2 regions of the Paenibacillus sp. 2TAB19 genome follow, and region 1 is predicted to be linked to the other one. Evidence: a T-box and tRNA genes for the amino acid it is inferred to sense, from the RefSeq annotation. Region 1 holds a T-box; the other holds one or more tRNA genes.

Region 1 (3,312 bases):
CACGTTTTACGTTAATATTTCATGGCTTCCGGAGATATTGCATGATCGCGGCATGAGCCATAGCGGAGCAGGCTGGATGCTGTTCATGCTCCAGATCGTCAGCCTTCCAGCGACGTTCATTGTTCCTATTCTCGCAGCGAAGAGGCGCAGTCAGCGGCCGCTCGCCTTATCCTCGGCTATTCTGCTAATCATCTCCTATGTGGGGTTGTTAGCCGGACCCTCATCCTGGATTCCGCTATGGATTATGCTCTTAGGTATCTCTGGTGGCGCAGGCTTCAGCCTGGCGGTCATGTTCTTCGCACTGCGAACGTCCAATGCGGAGCAATCGGCACAGCTATCGGGCATGGCGCAATCGATTGGCTATTTGCTGGCAGCGACCGGGCCGTTGCTATTCGGCTTGCTGCATGACGCGACGCATGGATGGTCGTCATCGTTATGGATGATATTGGCCGTTACGATCTTGTTCGGGGTTGCTGGGTGGTATGCGGCTGCCGACAAAACCGTAAACTCGCAATAATTGGGATATTTCGGCAACTTTATTTAAAGCGAATCCGTTTAGTAGATTGCAGTCTAACTTTACAATGCGGAGGGATAAGCTATGCTCTACCTATTCGGATGCGCCTTTATCGTGATAGGATTTGCGTTCGCAGCCAAAGCGGCATCTGTCAACTCGCCTTGGTCGAAGACGTTGTTTCTTGCGGTTCTCTTAAGCCTAATCGCGAATGTTGCCTTGGTTTCCACAATTGCCGCCAACTCGAATCCAGCAGCAAACGAAGGCTTTAGTGTTCCAAATCGGATTGCTTATTGGATTATTGGCGAGGATGGATGGAGTATGGGGCTGTTCCAACGATTATTTGATCAGTCAATGTGGTGTACCTTGTGGCTTGCGCTTATACTCGCTGTTGTTTCGATAAGTGAGGCATTCGGTCGCAAGATGAGGAGAGCTGGCAGCGCATGATCGGAAAAAGTTATGTGTACGCGTTGGCCGCGGCATTTATGTCCTTGACCATTGGCGCTTGTTATATCGGCGATCTGTTTTTCGACTACAGCTTTCTTGGCATGGAAATGGGATCGGAGCGGGAGACCGTGCACCTATGGGGCTTTGTATCGATCGGACTTGGCGCTGTATTGCTCTCAATTGTTATGGTAACCATGGACAGCAATCGGCAAATGTTGAAGCAATGGATGGTTATCACTCTTTTCTTGCTGTGCTTTATTCAGCTTGCTCCGCTTTTCTTGTGGACGTTCGTCGTTCTTATAGGCGAATGGAATGCGGTATGGGTACTGCTAATCCATTTATTATTGTTGGTTATCCTTATCGGAAGCGTTAGGTATATGAGACGGACGCTTGTCGGATCTTGACACAGAGCATAACGATCTTTATAATCGAAAATAACTATTTTCATCCATAGAAGCGTTGAAGAGGAGCAGTAATTTCGCAAAGCAAGGCCTAGAGAGCCGGTGTAAGGGTGTAAGCCGGACCTGCTGCGGAACGAATCTCGCCTTGGAGCTGTGCGTTATCCATACGCGCCGTCTGGCCTGCGATAAAGGCGACAAGTGAGCACAGGCAAAGCATGCCCGTCGCTAACTAGGGTGGTACCACGGGAGCTCAACTCTCGTCCCTAGCGTAATACGCTAGGGGCGGGAGTTTTTTTATTGCAATCTAAGCCTAGCCTTGGATTGAGCGCTTAATCGTGAGTAAGTTTAACTTTGTAGGAGGAATAGATGATGAGTCAGGAGCAGCAATTTCACGGCTACAACCCGCTTGTTGTAGAGCCGAAGTGGCAGCAATATTGGGATAAGAACAAGACGTTCCAAACGAAGGAAGAGCAAGGCAAACCTAAATTTTACGCACTCGACATGTTCCCGTATCCATCTGGAGCAGGCTTGCATGTAGGCCATCCGGAAGGTTATACCGCAACAGATATCGTATCCCGCTACAAGCGCATGCAGGGCTATAATGTCCTTCATCCAATGGGCTGGGACGCTTTCGGCTTGCCGGCCGAGCAGCACGCGCTCGATACAGGCCAGCATCCAAGAGACATTACGTTCAAAAATATCGACAACTTCCGCCGTCAAATCAAATCGCTAGGTTTCTCCTACGATTGGGATCGCGAGTTCAGCACGACGGACCCGGATTATTATAAATGGACGCAGTGGATTTTCATCCAATTGTACAACCGCGGACTTGCTTATGTAGCAGAGGTTCCGGTTAACTGGTGTCCGGCGCTTGGCACCGTTCTTGCTAATGAGGAAGTCATCGACGGCCTAAGCGAACGCGGCGGCCATCCGGTTATTCGCAAGCCGATGCGTCAATGGATTCTGAGAATTACCGAGTACGCGGAGCGTTTGCTTGAAGATCTGGAAGAGCTGGATTGGACGGAAAGCATTAAAGATATGCAGCGCAACTGGATCGGCAAGTCGACGGGCGCGGAAGTGACGTTCGCAATTGACGGCCATAACGATTCGCTAGTTGTGTTCACAACCCGTCCCGACACGCTGTTCGGCGCTACGTATTGCGTGCTTGCACCTGAGCATGAGCTGGTAGCTTCCATTACGACAGCCGATCAGAAGGCTGCTGTTGAAGCTTATCAAGACGCTGCTGCTCGCAAGAGCGATTTGGAACGTACAGATTTGGCGAAGGACAAGACAGGCGTATTCACTGGCGCTTATGCGATCAACCCGGTGAATGGAGCTAAGACGCCGATCTGGATTGCCGATTACGTGCTTGCAGGCTACGGMACGGGAGCAATTATGGCCGTACCTGGTCATGACGTACGCGACTGGGAGTTTGCGAAGCAGTTCGGGTTGCCGATTATCGAGGTTGTTGAAGGCGGAGACGTAACGAAAGAAGCTTTTGCTGGAGACGGCCCGCATGTTAACTCCGATTTCATTAACGGTCTGAACAATGAAGAGGCAATTGCCGCAATGATTAAGCATTTGCAAGAGACTGGCAAGGGCCAAGGAAAAGTGACTTATCGCTTGCGCGACTGGCTGTTCAGCCGTCAACGCTACTGGGGCGAGCCGATTCCGATTCTCCACTTGGAGGATGGAACGATGAAGCCTGTCCCTGAGGATCAGCTGCCGCTGCTGCTGCCTGATGTCGATGCGATCAAGCCGTCCGGAACGGGCGAATCACCGCTAGCGAACGTCACTGAATGGGTCAATACAATCGATCCGGAGACGGGGATGAATGCTCGCCGCGAGACGAACACGATGCCGCAATGGGCAGGCAGCTGCTGGTATTACTTGCGCTTCATCGATCCGAAGAACGAGAATGAGATTTGTTCCAAGGAGAAGCAAAAGGAATGG
Region 2 (3,312 bases), on a different contig from region 1:
GCCAGCGCAACTCGACGGAGTTCACGATGTTCGCTGCCGGCGCCGTCCTTGTCGCCGTGCCCGTGACGATGCTGTTCCTATTCTTGCAGCGTTTCTTAATTGAAGGGTTAACGGCAGGCGCTTCGAAAGGCTGAATATGGACGAAAAAAGGAGGTGCCCCTAAAGCATACAGCTTTGGGCACCTCCTTTTGTACTCTTACTCATTGCCTATTTTCTCAGCGACATCGCCTGCGATCTCAGCTAGCGTAATATGGCCAAGCTTATTTTCCATCGCTTGCTGAGCTTCGTTGAAGGCTCTTTCCAGCGAGGATTGAATGTTGCGCCCGACGCCGCAATTCGGATTCGGCTTCTCGTGAATCGCGAACAGCTCATCCTGCATGGGACTTGTTACGGCCTGATATATATCGAGCAGCGTAATCTGATCGGTTGGCCTCGTAATGACGGCGCCGGCTACGCCTGCGTTCGTCGTGACGAGCCCTGCCTTGCTTAACATCCCGATAATCCGGCGGATAACGACCGGATTCGTATTGACGCTTCCGGCAATCAGCTCCGAGGTCATTCGCTCGCCTTCGCTAACGTCCAATAAAGTCATAATATGAACCGCTACCGCGAATCGATTACTAGTCACGTCCTCACCCTCTCGTCGTTACAATATGTAAGCATTATAGTTACACGAGACAGCGATTGTCAATGATCCGCGAACGTAACTTGACCGCCTTCGAGCGACTGAATTCTAGCAAGCGACTCCACCTGATAGCCAAGATCGATCAGCTTCTGTCTGCCTGGCTGGAATGTCTTCTCGATGACGATGCCAATCCCAACGACCTCTGCCTCCGCTTGCTTCACAATACCAGCCAAGCCGAGGGCAGCGTCGCCATTTGCTAGGAAGTCATCAATAATAAGCACGCGCTCCCCTGCCGAGAGAAACTTGCGGGAGACGGACACCTCGCTCACTTCCTGTTTCGTGAACGAATAGACGCTCTCCGTATACAAATCGTCCTTTAGCGTTAACGATTTGCGTTTGCGCGCGAAGATCAGCGGTACATCCAGCTGCAAAGCAGCCATTACTGCAGGCGCGATGCCGGACGACTCCAGCGTCAATATTTTGGTAATGCGGCTGCCTTCGAAACGTTCGACGAACAGCTTGCCGACTTCCCACATCAATTGCGGATCAACCTGATGATTCAGGAAAGAATCCACCTTCAATACATTTTCATTTAGGACGATGCCGTCCTGCATAATTTTTTGCTCCAGCTTGTTCAACGCCTGCTCCTCCACCTATCCTCTATTTTTCTAATCCAATACTTGACTATGTTCTATTATACATGATAAGATAAATCCCGTTGACACATTATTTTGCGGTCGTGGCGGAATTGGCAGACGCGCTAGATTCAGGTTCTAGTGGTGTAACAGCCGTGGAGGTTCGAGTCCTCTCGACCGCACCATAATCATCAAAGGCTACAGCTCATGAGCTGTAGCCTTTGTTCGTTTATTATAGACTCCGATATGCCTCATTGGCGCGTATAACCGCCACCGTACGTTCCGCTAGCTTCGATATCGGCACGATCCCGAACCCGTCGACACCGGAACGGATTTGGTCCCGAAGGGGTTCGATCCACTTCTCGGGAAGACGTGAAGCCCCGTTTCGCATGCCGATGACAGAGCCCGCCGTAGCCCCGTTGCAATCCGTATCGAACCCGGCTGCAACGGCCTTTCCGATCGTAGACTCCAGCTCTCCTTCGCCGTACAGCAAAGCGACGGTCACAACCATCGCATTCGAAATCGTATGACACCAATGGTAGGGATGGGATTCATCGTATTTGCCGTGAATCCTCTCAATAGCTTCTTCATAAGACAGGCCGTCGCTATGCCATTGCAGCACCTCCTCCAGCTCTGCAGCCAGCCTGCTGGTCGCCGGAATTTGCTCGAGTCCTGCCATGATGATGTCTTCCATCTTATCCGTTACCGCTGCTGCCGCCAGCATGGCTGCGACCCACATCGCGCCGTATATGCCGTTTTTCACATGGGAAATAGAAGCGTCGCGCCACGCCGATTCGGCGGCCTTCTCCGGATTTCCGGGATATATATAACCATAGAAGTCGGCCCTTATTTGAGCGCCGATCCACTCCCGGTACGCATTCCGATAGGAGGCGGAGGCAGGCGGGCCGACTAGATTAAGTATATTGCGGTAAGCGATTCTTTCAGCCGTGCACGTACGCAGCGCCGGCAGCAGATTGAGCCAAGCTTCCGCAACGTCATCCGGCGTGAAATCGCAGCCGTACTTCTCCACGATGGCAAGGCCTACGATCGTATAATTCAGATCATCGTCCTCTACCATATGCTCCACGTTATTGATCCAGCTCACGCAACGGTTTCCGTAGGATCCGCCTTCATTGATGACGCCATATTTAGCGGCAATCGACGGATCGATATCTGACGAGATATAGTATCGAATCGGCGAATTGTCTGTTTCCCTGAGCAAACCGGCAATCCGGTCTCTTCGCCAACCCTCGATCGGATGGCCGAGCAGACATCCCGCCGAACGGCCGAGCCATGCCCCATATACCCGATCTTCCATATCGATGCCTTCCAATGAAGCGACCTGCGTCCAAGCGTGACTACCTCGCTCCCGCCTCAGCGCGCGAATGCCGTCCAAATCCGACGGTTCTGAATACGGATAACCTTCGATAAGCGGCAGTCTGCCCATTTCGTCCAAATATTCGGCCGCCATTTGCTCGCGCAGCGGATCATTCGGATCCAAGCTGGACATTGCGGTGAACTGCTCCTCCAGTTGCTCGCTGATCGCCTTGCCTTCATCTATCCCTTGCCGCCATTCGATTTCGATATGATGCCCGTATTGCAAGTAATAAAGCACCGAAGCATTCATAGGAATCAATCACCCCGCTTCCCATTGGCACTACAAACGATAAACTAGATTGGCAATATGAAGCCGTCATAGGCAACGATAATTTGTTCAGGATCAAATATAGCCTTTAAATGCTCGTGCTGCAGCCCGATATTATGCGAGAAATGGGTAGCGACCACTCGGCTGCCGTCATGCAAGACGCCGCTTTTCCTAAGCCTGTCGCGGATCGCGATAACCGATTCGATATTGAGATGGCCGCCTGTGAATGGCAAATTGCCGTTCGTGCAATCCAAGATCGCTGCATCCACGGTCGTTCGCTCAAGCCATTCCCAAGTCGCATCGGGAAGAAGACCGGTATCGTGACCGTAAAATACACGCTTCCCATCCTTCTCGATGAGAAAAAGCAGGCAGGTCTCGTCGGGATCATGGTTGGCTGGCAGTGCCGT

The links. A T-box is a leader RNA that pairs with one kind of tRNA and senses whether it is charged. The one in region 1 lies ahead of leuS (leucine--tRNA ligase), so its partner is inferred to be a tRNA-Leu.
Region 2: it encodes a tRNA-Leu, which carries the amino acid that the T-box ahead of leuS (leucine--tRNA ligase) is inferred to sense. The anticodon was not compared.

The regions. Positions count from the first base shown of each region.
Region 1 is NZ_JBFRGE010000052.1:18,745-22,056, reverse strand. Features, by position in the region: gene AB4Z33_RS21105 (CynX/NimT family MFS transporter) at 1-517, shown strand, start outside; gene AB4Z33_RS21100 (hypothetical protein) at 599-958, shown strand; gene AB4Z33_RS21095 (hypothetical protein) at 955-1,362, shown strand; T-box leader at 1,409-1,627, shown strand; gene leuS (leucine--tRNA ligase) at 1,729-3,312, shown strand, end outside.
Region 2 is NZ_JBFRGE010000010.1:34,019-37,330, forward strand. Features, by position in the region: gene AB4Z33_RS06625 (sugar ABC transporter permease) at 1-134, shown strand, start outside; gene AB4Z33_RS06630 (Rrf2 family transcriptional regulator) at 197-628, opposite strand; gene AB4Z33_RS06635 (xanthine phosphoribosyltransferase) at 688-1,263, opposite strand; tRNA gene AB4Z33_RS06640 (tRNA-Leu) at 1,359-1,445, shown strand; gene AB4Z33_RS06645 (ADP-ribosylglycohydrolase family protein) at 1,493-2,887, opposite strand; gene AB4Z33_RS06650 (MBL fold metallo-hydrolase) at 2,932-3,312, opposite strand, start outside.